3 regions of the Geobacillus sp. WSUCF1 genome follow, and region 2 is predicted to be linked to each of the others. Evidence: predicted binding sites of a transcription regulator. Region 2 holds the regulator's gene; each other region holds the start of a gene.
What was found. The regulator Rex, encoded in region 2, represses fermentation and respiration genes when NADH is low (regulators of the CRP and FNR family bind a similar motif). The targets are predictions, from matches to a motif close to TTGTGAAATATTTCACAA.
Positions count from the first base shown of each region.

Region 1 (7,000 bases), on a different contig from region 2:
AAAAGTGAATGATCGCTTGCCGCTGCTCCTCGGGGAGATGGGCTAACGCATCGAGGATGACTAGTTGTTCCAGTTGGCGGAGAAAGTAGAATTCCGCCCCCTTTTCTTTTAAAGCCGCTTCCTCAAGGCGGCTCACTAGCAAATCCCGTTTCTTGCGCAGGCGGTCGAGCGACCGGCTTTTCGTTTTCACGGCAAGAAAGGCTTGAACGCTTCCCCGCTTCGGATCAAATTGGTGCGGTTTTTGCAAGATTTCGAGAAACACATCGTGGCTGACATCTTCCGCCTCCACCTCGTTGCCGACGATTCGAAGAGCGATATGATAGACCATCGGAGCGTATTTTTCGTAAAAACGGTCAAAGGCGGCGCGCGAGCCTTCGGCGATCTTCTCGAGCAGTTCCATGTCTTCCCGTCGATCTTCCATCTTGCCCACCTCCCGACACATGCTTGATGGAATTGTTGCCCCTACTGCATCTATTCTACAATTTCATTTTTCTCCTGCAAAACAAATCCATTGATCCATTTCTGGCGTATACGAAGTGAAAACAGAAGGAGGGAGTGAACGTCGTGCGAAGCAGGGTCATCATGATGTTCGCCATGATCTTGACGCTCTTTTCGCTTCTTCTTCCGATCCGCCCGGCAGCGGCGGCAAGCGGTGTTGTTCTCTTCACGCCATACACCGGGCTTTCCGTGACGCCGGGGGAAACAATCGACTATACGGTCAATGTCATCAACAACGGTTCCAACATTGAAAACGTCACCTTCTCGTTTGACCACCTGCCGAAAGGATGGTCGACTTCGATTACCGCTGAGGGGAGAACGATTGAGCAGCTGTCCGTCCGAGGCGGAAAAGAAGAACAGGTCACGTTGGAAGTGACCGTGCCGCTGGATGCCGACAAAGGGGATTACCGCTTTTGGCTCGTCGCGAAAGGGGAGAGTGGTTCATCGAAATTGCCGCTGCTTGTCCGCGTGACGGAACAAGGATCGTTTAAAACGGAACTGACGTCGGAACAAACGAACCTCGAGGGGCACGCGGATTCGAGCTTCACGTATGATGTCACGCTGAAAAACCGAACCGCCAAGACGCAAAATTACGCGTTAAGTTCGGCGGCGGAAAAAGGTTGGCAAGTCACGTTCAAATCGGAAGGCAATTCCGTTACGTCGGTGAAACTCGAGCCGAATGAATCAAGAGACATTACCGTAGAGATCAAACCGCCGGAAAATGTGAAAGCGGGCACGTACAAAATCCCGATCAAAGCGCAAACGAGCGATACGTCGGCTGAGCTGACGTTAGAAGCGGTCATTACGGGCACGTATGCGCTCAAACTGACGACGCCGTCAGGAAACTTAAGCACCGATGTGACGGCGGGGCATGAACGGGTGATCGATCTTGTCGTCAAAAACACCGGAAGCGCTCCGCTTTTGAACATCAATATGACGGCTGACGCTCCGCCTGATTGGGAAGTGGAATTCGATCAAAGCACGATCGCCCAGCTGAACCCGGGCGATTCCAAAACAGTCAAGGCGAAAGTGAAAGCGTCGGATGAAGCGATCGCTGGGGATTATGTCGTCAACTTCCAGGCGCAAACGGCGGAAACGTCGGCGGAGGCGGCGTTTCGCGTCTCGGTCAAAACGTCGACCGTTTGGGGCGTGGTGGCGGTGTTGATCATTCTCGGGGTGGCCGGAGGGCTGTACTATTTGATCAAAACATACGGGAGGAGGTAAGCATGGCAGCACCTGCCGTCATCGAGCTTGACAACTTGTGCAAAACGTATGGCGACCATCGGGCGGTTGACCATTTGTCGCTTTCGATTCAAAAAAGGGAAATTTTTGGCCTCCTTGGCCCGAACGGGGCGGGAAAGACGACGACGATTTTGATGATGCTCGGGCTCACCGAACCGACGTCCGGTTCGGTGAGGGTATGCGGGATCGATCCGGTGCGAAACCCGATTGAGGTGAAACGGAAAGTCGGGTACTTGCCGGATGATGTCGGCTTTTACCATCACATGACAGGCTTGGAGAACTTGTTGTATACGGCAGCGTTAAACGGCATTCCCCGCGCCGAGGCGGAAAAGCGGGCGTGGGAGCTGCTCGAGAAGGTGAATTTGACTGATGCGGCCCGCAAGAAAGCGGGGACATACTCGCGGGGAATGAGGCAGCGGCTCGGCTTGGCCGATGTGTTGATGAAGCGCCCGGAAGTGATCATTTTGGATGAGCCGACGTTGGGCATCGATCCTGAGGGAGTGCGAGAGCTGCTTCGCCTGATCCGCAATTTGAGCCGCCATGAAGGCATCACCGTTCTATTGTCCTCGCACCAATTGCACCATGTGCAGCAAATTTGCGACCGGGTCGGCTTGTTCGTGGGCGGCCGGTTGTTGGCCGAAGGGAATATCGAGCGCCTGGCGCAACAGCTGTTTTTGCAGGATGCCTATGTCATCCATGTGGTCGCTTCACCGCTTGACGCTTCCTTACGGTCCAAAATCGAGGCGATTCCGGGCGTCAACAAAGTCGAGCAAACGGAAAATGGATGGGATGTGTATTGCCAAACGGATGTGAGCGCCGCCATCAGCCAGACGATCATCGAAGCCGGATCTTCGCTGTTCCATCTCAGCCGGCGGGATTTTGGACTTGATGAGATTTATCACCGCTATTTTGAAGGGAGGGATGTACGTGAGGGCGAGTAACGAAGGACGATGGGCAAACGATGTTTTTTCATATGTGAAAAGATGGAGCGAACGGCTGAAGGCGGGTGCGCTTGATGAGAAGAAACGGGCAAGAGGGGCAAACAGCGCCTTTTCGGCCATGGTCAAAAAAGAACTGGCCGATTATTTGACGAGTTGGCGCATGATCATTTTAATCGCCCTCATCTTGCTCACTTGCTTCGGCTCGCTGTATACGGCGATGACGACGATCCGGGACGCGTTGGATTCCTCGGAAGAGGCCAAGGAAATCGCGAAAGGCGCCTACTTGTTTCTAAAATTATTCACCGTCTCGGACGGAACGTTGCCTTCGTTTCTGACGTTTGTCAGCTTTCTCGGGCCGCTGCTCGGCATCGCTCTTGGATTTGACGCCATCAATTCGGAGCGGAGCCGGGGGACGTTAAGCCGGCTCATGGCCCAGCCGATTCCGCGCGATTATGTGATCAATGGCAAGTTTGTCGCGGCTCTTTTATTGAACGCTGTGTTGTTTTTCTCTCTCGGTCTGCTTGTGACGGCATTGGGCATTTTGATCTTGGGCATTCCACCCACGTTCGAGGAATTTGCCCGCATCATATGCTTTTTGTTGTTATGTCTTGTGTATATCGCCTTTTGGCTGAATCTCGGCATTTTGTTTTCTGTTGTCTTCCGCCAGGCGGCGACATCCGCGTTGTCGTCGATGGCCGTTTGGCTGTTTTTCAATCTCTTCTACTCGATGATTGTGGAAGTGTTTGCGAAACCGTTTTTGCAGTCTGACGCCATTACGTCCGTCGAGCAGGCGGTCGGCCGTCAAGAGTTGGTGCTTGGTCTCATGAGATTGTCGCCGAGCTACTTGTTCAATGAATCAACAACCGCCTTGCTTTCGCCGGACGTCCGAACGCTAGGGATCGTCACGGTGGAGCAAACGGCCGGCGCTGTTGCGGCCCCCTTGCCATTCTCGCAAAGTTTGCTGCTTATTTGGCCGCAGGCGACCGCGCTCATTGCCGCCACTCTCATCTGCTTTGCGATCGCGTATTGGTTGTTTATGAGGCAGGAGATACGGGCGAGTGGGTGAGAAAACAAGTTGTTTGCCGTAGACGGGGCGGAAGAGATGTGTGCGCCCAACAGCGTTTCTTATCGTTCGTATGTGAAAAACGTTCTGCCAAATCGTGTCCGTTCCTTTTGGGGACGGGCTTTTTCTTTTTTTGGATGTGACAAAACCGTGACAACGCTTGTGGCAAAATGGTGACAACAGGCAAGAATGTGATCAACCTCACAAATCCGTTTCCTTCTCCTGCGTATGATGGAAGTACAAACAACGTCACAAATTTTGAAAGTTTGGGAGGGGCTTTTCATGAATAAACAAAAGGCGCTGCTGCCGATTACGACGTTCGCCATGATGTTTTCATTCGCTGTGTGGGCCGTGTTTTCGCCGCTTGCGAGTACGTTTCAACAAATGTACGGGCTGACATCGACGCAAAAAAGCATTTTGGTCGCCATTCCGGTGCTGCTTGGCTCGATCATGCGTTTGCCGCTTGGCATTTGGACGGACCAGATCGGCGGGCGCAGACTGTTTTCGCTGCTGCTCTTGTTTCTTGTCATTCCGCTTGTTGGCGCAGGGTTTGCAGATTCGTATGCGATGCTTCTGTTTTGGGCGTTTTTCATCGGCATGGCCGGAACGTCGTTCGCCATTTCGGTGACGTTCGTTTCCCGCTTGACTCCGCCGGAAAAGCAAGGGACGGCGCTTGGGATTAACGCGATGGGCAACTTCGGCACGGCGGTTGCTGCGTTTTCCGTTCCATCGATTGCCGCAGCGTTTGGTGTGCCTTGGGCTTTTTGGAGGATGATCATTCCGGTTGTCGTCATGCTCGTTCTCGTTTGGTTTTTCACACCGGATATGCCGAAACCGAAACAACAAAAAACGGTGCGTGAATCGCTGTCGGTATTGAAATATAAACATACGTGGACGTTGTCGCTCTTTTACTTCGTTACGTTCGGGGCGTTTGTCGCTTTTGGCATTTACTTGCCGTCGCTGCTCGTTGACTTGTATGGGTTGACGCCGGTGGATGCTGGGATGCGCGCGGCTGGGTTTACTGTACTCGCTACGCTTGCGCGGCCAGTCGGCGGCTATCTTGGCGATAAAATCGGCGCTGAACGGGTGTTGACGTTCGTCTACGCTGGAATGACAATCGGCGCGTTGGTGATCGCGTTTGGAATGGAAAATATTTGGGTGATGACAGCGGCTTGTTTGTTTGTGGCCGTGATGTCTGGGCTGGGCAACGGTGCGGTGTTCAAACTCGTGCCGCAGCTGTTCCCAGCCGAAACGGGCGCCGTCACCGGCCTTGTCGGGGCCTGGGGCGGACTTGGCGGCTTTTTTCCGCCGATTGTCATGGGGATCATGAAAGATGCAACAGGTTCGTACGTGCTCGGTTTTCTGCTCCTTAGCTTGTTTACCCTTATTTGCTTCTTGCTGAACCGGCTCGTATTTGGCAAAAAAGCCGGCGAACCGGCGAAGCGGTTCGCTTCTTGAATGGAATACCGTATAGAGAGGCTGAAAGCTTGTTCGCTTTTAGCCTCTTTTTTTATTTGGGCGTGTTTTTCTGTTATTCAATGTGAGTATGCGTTTCACTATTGTTACATGATTAAAATATATTGCTCATTATTTCACAAATCATTCAAACATGGCTGTCTGTTGGTGATACAAATCACCAGGGAAGAAGTGAAAATGCCGTACGTTAAAGGTGTAAATCAAATCATCTAAGGGGGGAGAACGATGAAACAAAGGATGTCTTCGTTATTGTCCGTCGCGTTGGCCGCTTCGCTTTTGGCCGCATGCAGCAACGGGGGAGGAGGAGAGGCAAAGGCGGAACATAAAAATGGAACAACGGCCTCTGCGCAACGGTCTGCTGAAAACGTGTTAGCCGCCCACCAAGCGTCAACCAAGCGCCGGTGTCGTTAAAAATGGAGCGGATCGGTCCGCATGACGTCCGCATTGAAATGACGGCGCAAATCACTGACATTGAAATTGACAAAGGGAAAACGCATTATACGGCGGTGAAAAGAAACAGAAGTGATTCGCATCACAACCGACAAGAAAAAAAGAGCGTCCGGCGTGCCGAGAACAACGGCCGGTCGGGCGCTTTTTTCATCAGTGTCCTGAGACGGCTCGATCCGTTTTGTTGTCCTTGGCGTTTTGCTCACTCAATGCAGCAAATATCCGCCGGGCAATCTTCACATTGGATTTCCGCTTTCAAATAGTTTAAATCATGAACCGTAATTTTCCCCCGCTTCATCGAGATAATCCCTTCCTGTTTTAAGGCGTTGAGCATCCGATTGACGCTTTCGCGCGTCGTGCCGCAAAAGTTGGCTAAATCTTGGTTTTTCAATGTGACATCAATAAAAATGCTTCCGTCCTCAAGCGGGACGCCATAACTGTTGCAAAGGCGAATGAGCGTCGAGTAAAGCGCTCCTTTTTTGCCGTTCATGATCAAATCGCGAAACTTTGTCTGTGTCCGCCGGGCATGCTTGCTGATCCAGCGCATATATTCAAGGGTAAGGGGCGGATTGATCAGCAGCTGCTGTTCCAGTTCCTCTTTGTTTATGACTGCCGCTTCGCCTGGCTCTATTACCTTGGCCGTCAACAAGTAGCGTGCATCGTTCGTAAACAGCGTCAATTCACCAACGATTTCCCCGCTTCCGCAAATGCGGAAGCACATTTCTTTTCCGTCCGGACAAATTTTGCTCACTTGCACTTTGCCGGAAAGAATCAAGTACAGCTCATTGGCCGGCATCCCTTCTTGGAACAAAAAGGAGTGCTTGCGAAGTGGAATCACTTTTTTCGACGATTGCAACAAAGAACGTAAATGGGGAAAATATCCATTCACTGCAGCTTCCATTGATAGCACCTCCATTCATTCAGCTATTTCTATTGTAAAAATCATCACAGCGAGAGAGAGTGAAAAAAATCACCGGTTGCGACTTTCTCTGAGAGGCGTCACAATTTTTTCTAAATTGGTTTTTCCTTTTTCTATGTTACAATGTGAGTAGCATAGCATCACAGCATTCTACTGTTTGTTTTCGTATGGTAAAAGGGAGACGGAACAGAGAGAGGTTCGTCGATGGAAGAGTTTTGGTCACCGGTTTGGTTATCGATAAACGTATCGCTTCTTGCCGGCGTGATCGTCGCAATCCTTGGAACAGCGGCAGCAAGGTGGATGGCGCGCCGCCGGTTTCGCGGCAAGACAGTGGTGGAGACGGTGTTTATGCTGCCGCTTGTATTGCCGCCGTCGGTCGTCGGGTTTTTGCTCGTTGTCTTGTTTGGGCGTCAT
Region 1 is NZ_ATCO01000002.1:2,514-9,513, reverse strand. It holds gene I656_RS14425 (sigma-70 family RNA polymerase sigma factor) at 1-421, opposite strand, end outside; gene I656_RS14430 (NEW3 domain-containing protein) at 556-1,722, shown strand; gene I656_RS14435 (ABC transporter ATP-binding protein) at 1,725-2,681, shown strand; gene I656_RS14440 (ABC transporter permease) at 2,668-3,747, shown strand; gene I656_RS14445 (nitrate/nitrite transporter) at 4,027-5,202, shown strand; gene I656_RS14450 (hypothetical protein) at 5,446-5,631, shown strand; gene I656_RS14455 (Crp/Fnr family transcriptional regulator) at 5,870-6,568, opposite strand; gene modB (molybdate ABC transporter permease subunit) at 6,791-7,000, shown strand, end outside.
Region 1: a site for Rex is predicted at 3,934-3,951, ahead of I656_RS14445 (nitrate/nitrite transporter). Genes of this name have one in related genera too.

Region 2 (7,000 bases):
GCGATCCGAATCGCCAGCGCCTTCGACGATCGTCGTCGTTTCTTTCGTAACAACAACTTTCGACGCACGGCCGAGCGAAGCGATCGTGGTCGATTTCAGTTCGCGGCCGAGCTCTTCGGAGATGACTTCACCGCCCGTTAAAATCGCGATGTCTTCGAGCATCGCTTTGCGGCGGTCACCGAAGCCAGGCGCTTTGACAGCTACCGCATTGAACGTGCCGCGCAGTTTGTTGACAACAAGCGTTGCCAATGCTTCGCCTTCGACATCTTCAGCGATGATCAAGAGCGGACGGCCTTGTTGCACGACTTGCTCAAGAACAGGCAACAGTTCTTGGATGCTCGATACTTTTTTGTCCGTAATCAAGATGTACGGATTTTCGAGAACGGCTTCCATTTTTTCTGTATCCGTAATCATGTACGGCGAAACGTAACCGCGGTCGAATTGCATCCCTTCGACAACGTCGAGTTCCGTCGTGAAGCCTTTCGATTCTTCGAGCGTGATGACGCCATCGTTGCCGACGCGTTCCATTGCTTCAGCGATCAATTGACCGACTTCTTCGTCAGCAGCCGAAATCGCAGCCACTTGGGCGATCGACTCTTTCCCTTTGATCGGTTTGGAGATGGCTTTTAATTCTTCAACCGCAACGGCAACCGCTTTTTCAATCCCGCGGCGGATGCCCATCGGATTGGCACCAGCAGCCACGTTTTTCAAGCCTTCGCGGATCATCGCTTGAGCCAATACCGTAGCGGTTGTTGTACCGTCCCCAGCGATGTCGTTCGTTTTGCTGGCGACTTCAGCGACCAATTTCGCGCCCATGTTTTCAAACGGGTCTTCGAGTTCGATTTCTTTCGCGATTGTTACCCCGTCATTCGTGATGAGCGGCGAACCGAATTTTTTCTCCAATACGACGTTGCGGCCTTTCGGACCTAATGTGACTTTCACTGCGTCTGCAAGTTTGTCCACCCCGCGCAACATCGCACGGCGCGCTTCTTCGCTGAACTTGATTTGTTTTGCCATACCCCGTTACCTCCTTATGAAATTGTTGGACTGCGTGCCACAAGTTAAGTATCCGATTCAATACCCAGTATGTTTTCGGAATGTTTATGTGATGAACGCATATATTAGCGGATGACAGCCAAAATATCGCTTTCGCGCAAAATTAAGTATTCTTTGCCGTCGTATTTCACTTCTGTGCCCGCATATTTCGAGAAGATAATGCGGTCGCCAACTTCGACTTCCGGCGCGATGCGTTGGCCGTTATCGAGCACGCGGCCTGCACCGACAGCGACAACGCGGCCTTCTTGCGGTTTTTCTTTCGCCGTATCCGGCAGCACAATGCCGCTCGCCGTTTTTTCTTCTGTTTCCACGACTTCAATGACAATGCGATCGCCTAATGGCTTCAACACGGGAAACGACCTCCTTAACGATAGTTTTCGCCGTTCTTATTAGCACTCATCACTATCGAGTGCTAACACACTTATAATATTAATGAACTTCTTTCCGTTTTGCAAGTAGGAAATGCAAAAAAATAACTGTTTTTCTCTCCTAAAGAAGAAAGAGCAAAAGGAGCCGGTTGTTTTGCCTCTACTCCCCATCCGCGCGGAGCTCATTTTCATTATTTCACATTCCTCGGACTGATAAACGGCTCCGATTCATTTTTTTGCGGCGGTGAAGTGGGATGCGAGGATGCAGTTTTCTTACTATTTTCGCCATACATGTGCTACAATACGGATATAATTTGAAATAAAAGGGGTAGAGGGTTTGAAACGCAACCACTGGTACGTCATCATCACGTATATCGTCATGCAGCTGTCCGCCTTTGTCGGCGTGCCGCTTCTTCGCGCCCTCGGCGTCGGCCAAGGAACGGAAAGCCGCCTCGAAGCCGCCAAACTGGCTTCCGGGTATTGGGCGATCATTAGTTTCCTGCTCGCTTTTGTCATTATCCTATGGCTGCTCCGCGGTGACCGCAACGAACGAATGATGCGGCGGCTGCCGCTTGGTTCCTCGTGGATGTGGGCGGTCTTGGGCGTCTTTTTGGCGCTCACGGCGCAAAGCATCGCCGCCAACATCGAATGGCGGTTGCTCGGCATCAAACCAGGGTCGGAAAATACAAGGCAAATCATCGATATCATCCGCCTGACGCCGCTGCTTATCGTCGTCACCTCCATCATCGGCCCGATTTTGGAGGAGATCATCTTTCGCAAAATCATTTTTGGCTCGCTTTATGAAAAATACAACTTTTGGTTGGCGGCGCTTGTTAGTTCGCTTTTGTTTGCCATTGTCCATATGGAGCCGGAACATTTGCTTCTGTACACATCCATGGGGATGGTATTCGCGTTTTTATACGCGAAAACCGGACGCATTTTCGTGCCGATTTTCGCCCATGTCGCCATGAATACGTTCGTCGTCGCCATGCAGACGCTGTTGGCCGACGAGATTGAGAACATGATGCGCCAGTCCGAGCTGCCGCTCGCCGTTTGGAGGGTTTGGCTATGATGCGAAACCCTCAGCTGTTTTCGCTTCCGTATTTCGTCTTAGGCTCAATGTTTACGTATTTGGCCATCGAAAGTGCTCATGAAACGGTTTGGAACGTCTCCACCATCGCTTTAGCGGCGCTCGCTGCCTTTGATTTCGGCACCGCCCTTCGCCTTCTTTTCGCCTCAAAACGCTGACCCCTTCCCGTGATTCGGACGGGAAGGGACCAGAACATCAGTCTCATGACGGCGATCATATCGTGAAAATGGAAACAAAAAACAAGAGGCCGGCCTCAAAGTCCTGTGTTGCGGCTTTTGAGACGGCCCCTTCGTTTGGCCCGGCCTTGCTCGCTTTCCTCTCAATGTTTTTCGTCCCGCCTCACTCATTGCCTTCCTCCTCGGCTGCTCGCTGCGCTTTCCGATAGCCGATGCGCGCCACCCAAATGCTTCCTTCATACAAAATGGTGAGCGGAATCATGACGATCACTTGCGACAGCACATCCGGCGGCGTAATGACCGCCGCTAAAATAAGCAGCGCCAAATACGCATACTTGCGGATGCGAACAAGAAGCTGCGGCGTAATAAGCCTAAGCGGGTGAAAAACAACACGACGATCGGCAGCTGAAACACGATGCCAAACGGCAGCACGAGCTGAAGCAAAAACTGAAAATATTCATTAATGCCGATCATTTGTTGAACCCCTAGTTGGTCAGCCAGCTGGCTCATAAATCGAACGACAAACGGAAACAAGACGAAATAAGCGAAGCTGACGCCTGCTAAAAAAAGAACGATCGACGCCGGGATATAGCTTAACGTCACTTTCCGCTCTTTTTCATACAGACCGGGGCTGACAAACGCCCAAATTTGATACAACAGCACCGGAGCCGACAGTACAGCCGCGATGACAAAGGCAAACTGAAAATACACTTTAATCGGATCGGTGAGGCGGAAGGCGTTCATGGTCAAATGCTTCGCCTCGGCCGTTCGCTGCAAATACAAAATGACATCATCGACAAAAAAGAAACTAACGACAAGCGCCGCAGCAAAAAAGATGAGCACGATGATGAGCCGTTTTCGCAGTTCACCCAGATGCTCATACACCGACATTTCTTTGTCATTCATTGTTTCCCCATCCTGCCTTGTCATCGGTCGGTTTTCGTTTCTTCGTCATCAGCGAGCCCTTTTGTGGCGTCTTTAAACTCGCGAAGCGACTGGCCGAACGACCGCCCCAACTCCGGCAGCTTTTTCGTGCCAAACAGCAACAAAATCACAGCAACGAGCAACAAATATTTCATGTGTTGTTCTCTCCTTTTTACGATGGCGATGGATAGTTTTTCAAAAAATAGACGAGCGACTGCAGCTCAATGGCTAAATCGATATGATGGACGCGAATATGGTTCGGCACGTTCAACCGCGCCGGAGTAAAGTTTAAAATGCCTTTAATTCCTTGCGCGACAAGGCGGTCGGTCAGCGCTTGAGCCGCGGCGGCCGGCACGGTTAAAATGGCGACCGGGATGTTTTCGTGAAGCCGCTCCTCCAACTCATCGAGATGATAGACCGGCACCCCGCCGACTGTCGTCCCTACTTTCCGCTCATCGACATCAAACGCCATCACGATTTTCGTATTGTTGTTTTTCGAAAAATTATAGTTTAAAAAGGCGGTGCCTAAATTGCCGACGCCAAACAAGGCGACTTCGGTCACCTCATCCTCTTCAAGCGTCCGGCGGAAAAACGACAACAAATAATTGACATTATACCCGTATCCCTTTTTGCCAAGCGCGCCAAAATAGGAGAAATCACGGCGGATCGTCGCCGGATCGACTTTCACCGCCTCGCTCAACTCGGCAGAGGAGACGCGTTGCTTGCCGGAAGCGTGCAAGTTTTTCAAAAACCGATAGTAAAGCGGCAGCCGTTTGGCGGTTGCCTGCGGAATTTTCGGTTGTTCGTTGCTCATGATCTCATCCCCTAGCTAATCGGTTTTCCGTCGGTAATGGCCAGACTTCCCGCCCGTTTTTTCGACCAAATACGTCGGACCGATGACCATTCCTTTATCAAGCGCCTTGCACATATCGTACACTGTCAACGCACAGACCGAAGCGGCCGTCAGCGCTTCCATTTCCACTCCTGTGCTCCCTTTCGTTTTCACCGTTGCCGTGATGACGAGCTTATGCGCTTCTCCATCGTTTTCCCAAGCAAAAGCAATGTCCACACCCTTTAACATAAGCGGGTGACACATTGGAATAAGGTCAGCTGTCTTCTTCGCCGCCATCACCCCCGCCACTTGAGCGACGGCGAGCACATCCCCTTTCTCGATCGCATTGCTCGTCATTTTTTCGTAAATTTCCCGGCTGACAGTCACGCTCGTTTGCGCCACAGCCACTCGCACAGTATCTTCTTTGTGCGTAATATCAACCATTTTCGCGCGCCCTTGTTCATTGAAATGAGTGAACGATGACAATACAATCTCCTCCATTTATACACTATACACGATTTTTCATCATTCGTCTTTGACCGTTTTCGCGACTTGCGTTAAACTATTCGCGAGGTGACGGACATGATCATTTTGCAAGTGCACGGGCTCACGAAATATTTCGGCGCTGACCTTATTTTATCGAATATAAAACTAGAAATACAGTCCCGCGACCGAATCGCCCTTGTCGGCCGCAACGGAGCGGGAAAATCGACATTGTTGAAAATCATCGCCGGTGAACTCTCTTTCGACAGCGGCAAAATCATCAAACCAAACCATATCAAAATCGGCTATTTGGCGCAAAACAGCGGGCTCGACTCGCCGCGTTCCATTTGGGACGAAATGCTTGAGGTATTCACCCCGCTTCTAGGACTCGAAAAACAGCTCGCCGAACTCAGCATGCAACTCGGCGACCCGGACGTACTCGCCGATCCCGCTCGCTATGAAAAAACGCTGAAAATGTATGACGAGCTGCAAGAACAATACAAAGAACAAGGCGGCTACCAATACGAAGCCGACATCCGCTCCGTTTTGCACGGGCTGCAGTTTTCCTCATATGATTATAAAACTACGCCGGTCTCGTCGTTAAGCGGCGGACAGCGGACGCGGCTTGCCCTTGGGAAATTGCTGTTGTCCAAGCCGGATTTATTGATTTTGGACGAGCCGACGAACCATTTGGATCTTGAGACGCTTGCCTGGCTGGAGCAGTACTTGCAAGCCTATCCCGGTGCCGTCCTGGTTGTTTCCCACGACCGCTACTTTTTAGACAAAATCGTCACCGACGTATACGAACTGTCGAATGCCACGCTCAAACACTATGCCGGCAACTACAGCCGCTATTTGGAGTTGCGGGCCGAGCAATACGAACAAGAGTTAAGACGGTACGAGAAACAGCAAGAAGAAATCGCCCGACTCCAAGACTTCATCCAGCGCAACATCGCACGTGCCTCGACGGCCAAACGGGCGCAAAGCCGGCGAAAGCAACTGGAAAAAATAGAACGGCTCGAACGGCCTGTCGGCGATGAAAAATCAGCCTCCTTTTCGTTCTCGATCGATCGACCGAGCGGCTATGAAGTGCTCACCGCTGAAGACATAGCCGTTGGCTATGACGACGGTGCACCCATCATCCGCCAAATCAGCTTCCGCATCACGCGCGGCGAAAGCGTCGCCCTAGTCGGGCCGAACGGCATCGGCAAGTCGACATTGCTGAAGGCGATCGCCCGAAAACTCCCTATCCAAACAGGAGAGCTCCGCTACGGCGCAAACGTCCAAATCGGCTATTACGATCAAGACCAAGCTGATTTGTCATCGAACAAACGGGTGCTTGACGAGCTGTGGGACGCCTACCCCGAAAAGACGGAAAAAGAAATTCGCACCGTGCTCGGCAACTTCCTGTTTTCCGGCGATGACGTTTTAAAACCGGTCTCCGCTTTAAGCGGCGGGGAGAAAGCACGCCTTTCGCTCGCCAAGCTGATGCTGCAAAAAGCAAATGTCCTTCTTTTGGACGAACCGACAAACCATCTCGACCTTGACAGCAAAGAAGTGCTCGAGCAAGCGCTCATCGACTACCCGGGAACGATTTTGTTCGTTTCCCACGACCGCTATTTCATCAACCGAATCGCAACAAAGGTGTTTGAACTTTCCAGCGGAGGCCTAACGGAATACTTAGGCGACTATGATTACTACATCGCCAAAAAAGAAGAAATGCGCGAATTGGCGCTCCTGAACGTCCGCCCGACAGAAACGGCAAGTGATTCTGCCAAAACGACATACGAGCAAGAAAAAGAGGAAAAAAAAACGACGGCGCCAGCGCCAACGCCGCTTGGATGAAATCGAAGCCGAGATTGCAGCGCTTGAAGCACAAATCGCTGAGATCGAGCAAAAACTTTGTGATCCATCCGTTTACGGCGACTATGAGACGATGCAACGATTGACGCAAGAAAACGACGAGCGGAAGCAGCGAGTCGAAACGTTATTGGCCGAATGGGAACAGCTTTATACTTCACTATAACCGACAACCCGCCTCTAGTTTCGGCGGGTTGTTCTTTAGTTAGTC
Region 2 is NZ_ATCO01000068.1:11,678-18,677, forward strand. It holds gene groL (chaperonin GroEL) at 1-1,017, opposite strand, end outside; gene groES (co-chaperone GroES) at 1,122-1,406, opposite strand; gene I656_RS08870 (CPBP family intramembrane glutamic endopeptidase) at 1,762-2,496, shown strand; gene I656_RS08865 (YdiK family protein) at 2,493-2,672, shown strand; partial or broken gene tatC (twin-arginine translocase subunit TatC) at 2,854-3,620, opposite strand; gene tatA (twin-arginine translocase TatA/TatE family subunit) at 3,617-3,769, opposite strand; gene I656_RS08855 (redox-sensing transcriptional repressor Rex) at 3,787-4,428, opposite strand; gene moaC (cyclic pyranopterin monophosphate synthase MoaC) at 4,444-4,932, opposite strand; partial or broken gene I656_RS08845 (ABC-F family ATP-binding cassette domain-containing protein) at 5,029-6,955, shown strand.

Region 3 (7,000 bases), on a different contig from region 2:
CTGCTCAATGATCGGCCCTTCATCCAAATCGTCGGTGACGTAGTGCGATGTGGCGCCGATCAATTTGACGCCGCGCTCATACGCCCGCTCATACGGACGCGCGCCGATAAAGGCGGGCAAAAATGAGTGGTGGATGTTGATGATCCGTCCCGGGAATTCAGCGACAAACGCCGGCGACAAAATTTGCATGTAGCGGGCAAGCACGATGGTGTCGATCTGATAGTCACGAAGCAGACGGATTTGTTCGGCTTCGGCGTCCGCTTTCGTTTCCTTCGTCACCGGAATATGCACATACGGGATGCCAAACGACTCGACCGTCTCGCGCAAGTCGGGGTGGTTGCTGATGACAAGGGCGATGTCGGCGATCAGCTCTCCCGCCTGCCATTGCCAAAGAAGTTCAAGCAGACAATGCTCGGCTTTGGAGACAAAAATCGCGATTCGCCGAATATCGTTGTGCAGCCGAAGCTGCCAACGCATCTGAAATTCAGCAGCGATCGGGGCGAACGCCGCTTCGATCTCTTCTTTTCGCTCGGCGATGTTCGGACAGTCGAACTCCAAGCGGAGAAAAAACGTCCCTCCCTCAGGGTCAGTCGAGTATTGGCTCGATTCAACGATATTCGCCCCTTGTTCGTACAGAAACGACGTCACCGCCGCGACGATGCCCGGGCGATCTGGGCAGGAAATAAGGATTCGAGCGCGTTGCTCGTAACCTTGCAAAAATGATTGCCAGCGATGTTGGCGAAATGTCGTCATGCGTTGTCTCTCCCTTTTCTTGCTTTTCCTTGCCATTCATCATACAAAAAATTCATGAACTTGCCAACAGGGAAGATAACAAAAGGAGGGTGTCCCAAAAGGATCGGGACACCCTTTCTTATTACCGTATATAGGTATAAAACAATCATTAAGAAACAATATGTTGTGTTTTGTTAAGGAAAATGACCCTTTGGGGTCAGCCCCCTGGCAAGCGAAAAACCTCTCTCAGTCTTTCGTCAAATCGCCGGCCGGGCCGAAAAATTCGTAATGGATGTGCTCCTCTGGCACACCCCATTGTTTTAGAGCGCGATAGACGGTTTTCATAAACGGCACCGGGCCGCAGAAATAAAAGTCTGCGTCTTTCGTCGGGATCACGGATTGCATCCATGCAAGGTCAATCCGCCCTTCTTTTCCAAAATGTGGATGGCGGCGGTCCTCGTCGGATGGCGACTCATAACAAATATGATAAGAAAATGACGGGCGTTCCGCCAACATCCGAAGCTCCTCGTCAAACGCGTGCACGCGGCCATTCAAAGCAGCATGCAAAAACGCCGCTGGGCGGGTCGGTTGGCGGATGGCCAACGTATGCGCCATGCTCAAAAGCGGAGTGATGCCGACGCCGCCACTGATGAACACAACCGGCGTCGTTTTGGACAAATCAAGCGTAAAATCGCCGGCTGGAGCGCTAAGCTCGAGCACGTCGCCCTCTTGGACATGATCATGCAAATAGTTGGAAACAATGCCGGCCGGCTTGTCCGCTGTAGCTGCTTCCCGTTTGACGCTGATGCGGTAATACCCTTTTCCAGGTGCATCCGATAAGCTGTATTGGCGAATATGCGTATACGTCTCGCCCGGAATCGACAGTTTGACGCTCACGTATTGACCCGGCAAATAATCACTGATGGCCTTGCCGTCTTCCGGCTCCAAATAAAACGAAGTAATGACGCCGCTTTCTTTCACCTTTTTCACGACGACAAATCGGCGAAAGTCACGCCAGCCTCCGTGTTTGGCCGCTGCCTCATCGTAGAGCTCTTTTTCCACTTGAATGAAAACGGACGCAATGGCTTCATATGCTTCCGCCCAAGCCGTGATCACTTCGTCGGTGGCGGCGTCGCCGAGCACGTCTTTGATCGCCAGCAACAAATGCTTTCCGACGATCGGGTATTGTTCTGGTTTGATTCCTAAGCTGCGGTGTTTATGGCCGATTTGCCGCACAACCGGCAAAATCGCATCAAGCTGGTCGATATAGCGCGCTGCCGCATACACGGCTGCGGCCAAGGCGCGTTGCTGCCGCCCTTGCTTTTGGTTGGCGTGGTTGAAAATATGGAGCAGTTCCGGATGATTGGAAAACATGAGTTCATAAAACCGCTTCGTAATTTGTTCGCCATGTGTTTCCAAGACAGGCACCGTTGATTTCACAATTTCAATCGTTTTTGGATGCAATTTCGTTGTCGTTGTCATGATTTCATCCCCTTGTAAAACATGTATTTTTAATACATCTTTTATTCAACCATGAGCACTGCGAAAAAGCAATATTTCAAATACATCTTTAATAAATTGTTCACAATTCTCCGTTCGAATCAGGTGTGGTACAATGGGATCAAGAATGTCGCTTAAAGGTTGTGAATCACGATGCAGTTGACGAACTATACGGAATACGCCTTGCGCGTCCTCTTGTTTTTAGGCGCGCTTGATGAAGAAGAAAAAACAAACATCAAAGACATTGCCGCTGCCTTTTCCATTTCAGAGCATCATTTAAGCAAAATCGTCTATGAGCTTGGCAAACTCGGCTACATTGAAACGATCCGTGGGCGCAACGGTGGAATCCGCCTTGCGAAACGCCCCGCGGAGATTGTCATCGGCGCGGTTGTTCGCGAAACGGAGGAAAACTTGTCGCTTGTCGAGTGTTTTGCCGCCCACGGCAATGAGTGCGTCTTAACGCCGGTATGTCGGCTTCGCTTCGCACTTCACGAGGCGTTAGAGGCGTTTTTGCGTGTGCTGGATGCGTATACGCTCGCCGACTTGCTTGAAGACCGAGCGTCGCTTCGTTCTTTATTGAAAGAGCGGCGCGGTTGAGGAAACTTTCTGGCTATAAGCTGGAGAGTTTTTTGGCGTTTGGCAGGCACACGATCACTAAGCATCGCTCTACGGAAGGAAGACGCGGGATGATGCGAAACCGATGGCGGCCTTTGCGGCGATTGGCACCTTGGCGCTCGGCCTTTGCGCGGGATGTGGCGGCAAGAACGATCATCAGTTGGAAAAACGAAACCAGTCGTCAAACATGGGCGGCGGGATGAATACGTCCGGCACCGGCCGATCACATCCCCTTTGTTTGCCACAAGACGAAGAATATATTAAGATTAGAAAGGTGTGAAAACATCTGCATGACTAAAGGAGGTCACAATGAAACACGAAGGAAACGCTTTGCCACCTTACTTGCATATGGACAATGGAGAGCTTTGGCTCACCGAAGATGATCGCGACAACTTAAAAATCAGCTATCGAATCAAAGAGGTGATTTTTGCCGAGCCGTCCGAGTACCAGCATGTGATGATTTTGGATTCGTACGATTTTGGCCGCATGCTCGTACTCGATGGCGTCGTGCAAACGACCTCGATTGACGGCCATATTTATAACGAAATGATTTCGCACGTGCCGCTGCAGTTTCATCCGGAAGCGAAGCGGGTGCTCATCATCGGCGGCGGCGACTGCGGCGCAGCTCGTGAGACGGCGAAATACGCTCATCTTGAAGCCATCGACATGGTGGAAATCGACGAAAAAGTCGTCCGGGCGTGCAAAGAGCATTTGCCAGCCGTCTCCGGCAACTTATCGGATCCGCGCGTGCGGTTTGTTTATGATGATGGCGTCAAGTTTGTGCAAGGGAAGGAAAGCGTCTACGACGTCATTATGATCGACTCGTCCGACCCAGTCGGCCCGGCGGAAGCCTTGTTTTCACCGGAGTTTTACGCCAACGTCCATCGCGCGTTGAAAGCGGATGGGCTGATGGTCTGCCAAAGCCAGTCGCCGATTTTCCATCTGGATATTTTGAAGCGGACGTACCGCAATATTCGCGAACTGTTCCCGCATGTGCTTGTGTACACCGCCGTGGTGCCGACGTATCCAGGAGGGTTGTGGAGCTTTACGATCGGCTCGAAACGGCCGCTCGATTTTCCGGTGCAGACTACCATTCCAAATGACACGAAATATGTGAACGATGGGATCTTTCGCCAATGTTTCGCGTTGCCGGCATTTTTGCGTTCGGCGCTTGAGGTGGAATAACCGCTTGGCATCAAAAAAGCTGTCCCCCACAAAGCAGGGACAGCTTTTTCGTGTTGCTTGAATCCGTTCTGTTTTATGGAGCAGGTGGGTTGTGAGACAATGCCCGCTTAGCAAGCCATTGAAGCGTCAAGTCATCCGCCGGCGGGTTGTAGAGCCCAGCGCGGACGTCACGGTAATGCCGCTGAAGCGGATTGTCAGCAAACAAGCTTTGTCCGCCGACAATGCGCATCGCCCAATCGACGACTTCAAGCGCGGTATTGGTGGCGACCAATTTGGCTGTTGCCAACTCCTCTTTCATTTCCATCCGTTTTTCCGGATAGCGATCCCATAAATCGGCGACCGCGTACAGGAAATGGCGCGCATGGGTGAGGCGCCATTCCATTTCAGCGATTTTCCGCTGTACTTCGGGCGTCGAGGCGATTGGGTGAGGCAGGGTATTAGGCTGGTACGTCTTGGCAAAGCGAAGCGCCTCATTGCGCGCCGCAATGGCGATGCCTAAGTAACAAGCCGGCACGTGCAACAGCCATCCTTGCGCCGGAGCAGCTTCGTTCGCTTCTCCAAGCGTCTCTACGAGCGCCTCTTGGTCGACTTCGACTTCTTCAAGAACAAGATCATCGCTGCGCGTCGCCCGCATGCCAAGCGTGTTCCACGTCGGTTCGATGCGAATGCCTGAAGCAGACATCGGCACGAGAAATTCACCGACCCGACCGTCTTCCATCGTGGCGGAAATTAAGACGTAATCGAGCGCAGGGGCTAACGATGCAAATGTCTTTCGCCCCCGAAGCACAAAGCGGCCATGGCGAAAGACGGCCGTCGTTTCCGGTTTACCGCCGCGCGCCGGGCTGCCAGTTGTCCGTTCAGAGTGGGCGCTGTTGATGAGCACGTGGCGGCAAACGACTTCATTCGCCAAACGGGTGAGAACGGGCTCCGGCCAGCGGCGAAGCAAAAACAGCCGCATGAGAATGCTGGCGTGCCAACCAAACGACAATGCCGTTGCCCCAGAACCTTGGGCAATCGTCTCTTGCACGAGCACGAGCTCATAAAGCGACGCCCCTTGGCCGCCGTATTCAGTCGGGACGGTCAAGGAAAGGAATCCAGCCTCTTTTAAATCGGCAAAATCGGCAAATGGAAACGTTGCCTGTTCGTCATCATGCGCCGCCCTTTCCGCAAACCGTTCCGCAAGGCGACGCGCTTGGTTGTACAATTGTTGCTCCCGATCGGTTCGCACAAGCAAATGGTACAATTCGTTCATCGGTTCTCCCCTTCTTTTGGTCAAGATGCCTTTATTGTACCGAGTTCTGGCTAGGACTGAAAACAAAAACGCACGGGAAAATGACCGTCCTTGCTCTCGGAAGCTTAAAAGAGAAAGAAATGCCGAATGTACCGATCATCGTCACGGTGGACGAACTCATTTTTCCCAGCATCGTACTCGTATTCCTCCTGCCAGCGGCGGCCATAGCGGGCGATTTGACGGACGGCGCGGATGACCGCATACACTTCTTCGTTCGTCATCGTAGGATGGAGCGACAGACGCACCCATCCTGGTTTGGCGAGAGGATTGCCGTTTTTGACTTCTTGAAGCAACATAGCGGATTGTTCCTTGTCGATGCCAAGCAAATAGTGGCCGTATGGTCCGGCGCAGGAACAGCCGCCGCGCGCTTGAATGCCGAAGCGATCATTCAGCAGTTTGACAACAAGGTTGTAATGCAATCCATCTATGACAAATGAGATGATGCCAAGACGGTCGTCCCGATGTCCTTCAAGCACGCGAACGCCGGGAGTGCTTTTTAGCGCCGGCAAAAGAAGGGAAACAAGTTCCTTTTCGCGGGCGCGCATCTGTTTTACGTTCATTTGCTCTTTCAGCTGGATGGCCAACGCTGCCTTGATGGTTTGCCAAAACGGCGGTGTTCCGCCATCTTCGCGTTCCTCAATGGCTTGGATGTATTCATAGTTCCCCCACGGGTCAGTCCAGTACACCGTCCCGCCGCCGGGGTGATCCGGAGCGTGCTGATGATAAAGCCGGCTGTCAAAGATGAGCACGCCGGCGCTTCCCGGCCCCCCGAGAAACTTATGGGGGGAGAAATAAATGGCATCAAGCTGCTCCATTGGGTCGTCCGGATGCATATCGATGCGGACGTACGGAGCGGAAGCAGCAAAATCAACAAAGCAAAGGCCGCCATGCTCGTGCATGATTTTCGCCAGCTTATGATATGGGGTTTCCAACCCCGTGACGTTCGAGCAAGCAGTAAAGGCACCGATTTTTTGCGGTCGATCTCGGTAGCGCTCCAGCAGCTCGCGCAAATGGTCAAGATCGACATCCCCGTTTTCTGTCGGACGGACCGCCACGACTTCCGCGATGGTTTCCACCCATGGCAATAAATTTGAATGGTGCTCCATATGGGTGACAAAAACGACTGGCCGCTCCTCATCATGAAGGGACAAGCGGCGCTTCCACCGTTCCGGTACGCGCAAGCCAAGCAGACGCTGCAGCTTGTTGACGGCGCTTGTGGTCCCGGCGCCTTGCATAATCAAGACATCGTTTTTCCCGGCATGAACGTGCTGTTTGATGATTTCTTTTGCATAGCGATAGGCAAGCGTCGTTTTCGTTCCGGTCACATTCGATTCCGTATGCGTGTTGCCGACAAATGGACCGAGCTCATGCGTCAGCTTCTCTTCAATCGGCCGGTACAGCCGCCCGCTTGCCGTCCAGTCGGCGTAAATAAGCCGCTGTTTGCCAAACGGCGTAGAAAACGGATGAAAGCGGCCGATCGTTCCATCGCGAAACGGCTGAAAATACGTCTCAAGCTCTCCGCGGCATGTATACACCGCATTGCCGATCACAGCGTGAATGGCCATGTTGATTCCCCCTTTCCGCCATTTCGTCTATTTACAAAGTATGTCGCCTTCGGTGGTTCGGTCCAAAAAACGTGGGAAAGTTGAAAATGAAAAATCCGCCGTACAGGCGGAT
Region 3 is NZ_ATCO01000094.1:7,917-14,916, reverse strand. It holds gene purU (formyltetrahydrofolate deformylase) at 1-753, opposite strand, end outside; gene hmpA (NO-inducible flavohemoprotein) at 979-2,214, opposite strand; gene nsrR (nitric oxide-sensing transcriptional repressor NsrR) at 2,386-2,829, shown strand; gene I656_RS06665 (hypothetical protein) at 2,933-3,127, shown strand; gene speE (polyamine aminopropyltransferase) at 3,157-4,032, shown strand; gene I656_RS06675 (acyl-CoA dehydrogenase family protein) at 4,106-5,284, opposite strand; gene I656_RS06680 (aminotransferase class V-fold PLP-dependent enzyme) at 5,389-6,888, opposite strand.
Region 3: a site for Rex is predicted at 2,303-2,320, ahead of nsrR (nitric oxide-sensing transcriptional repressor NsrR). Genes of this name have one in related genera too.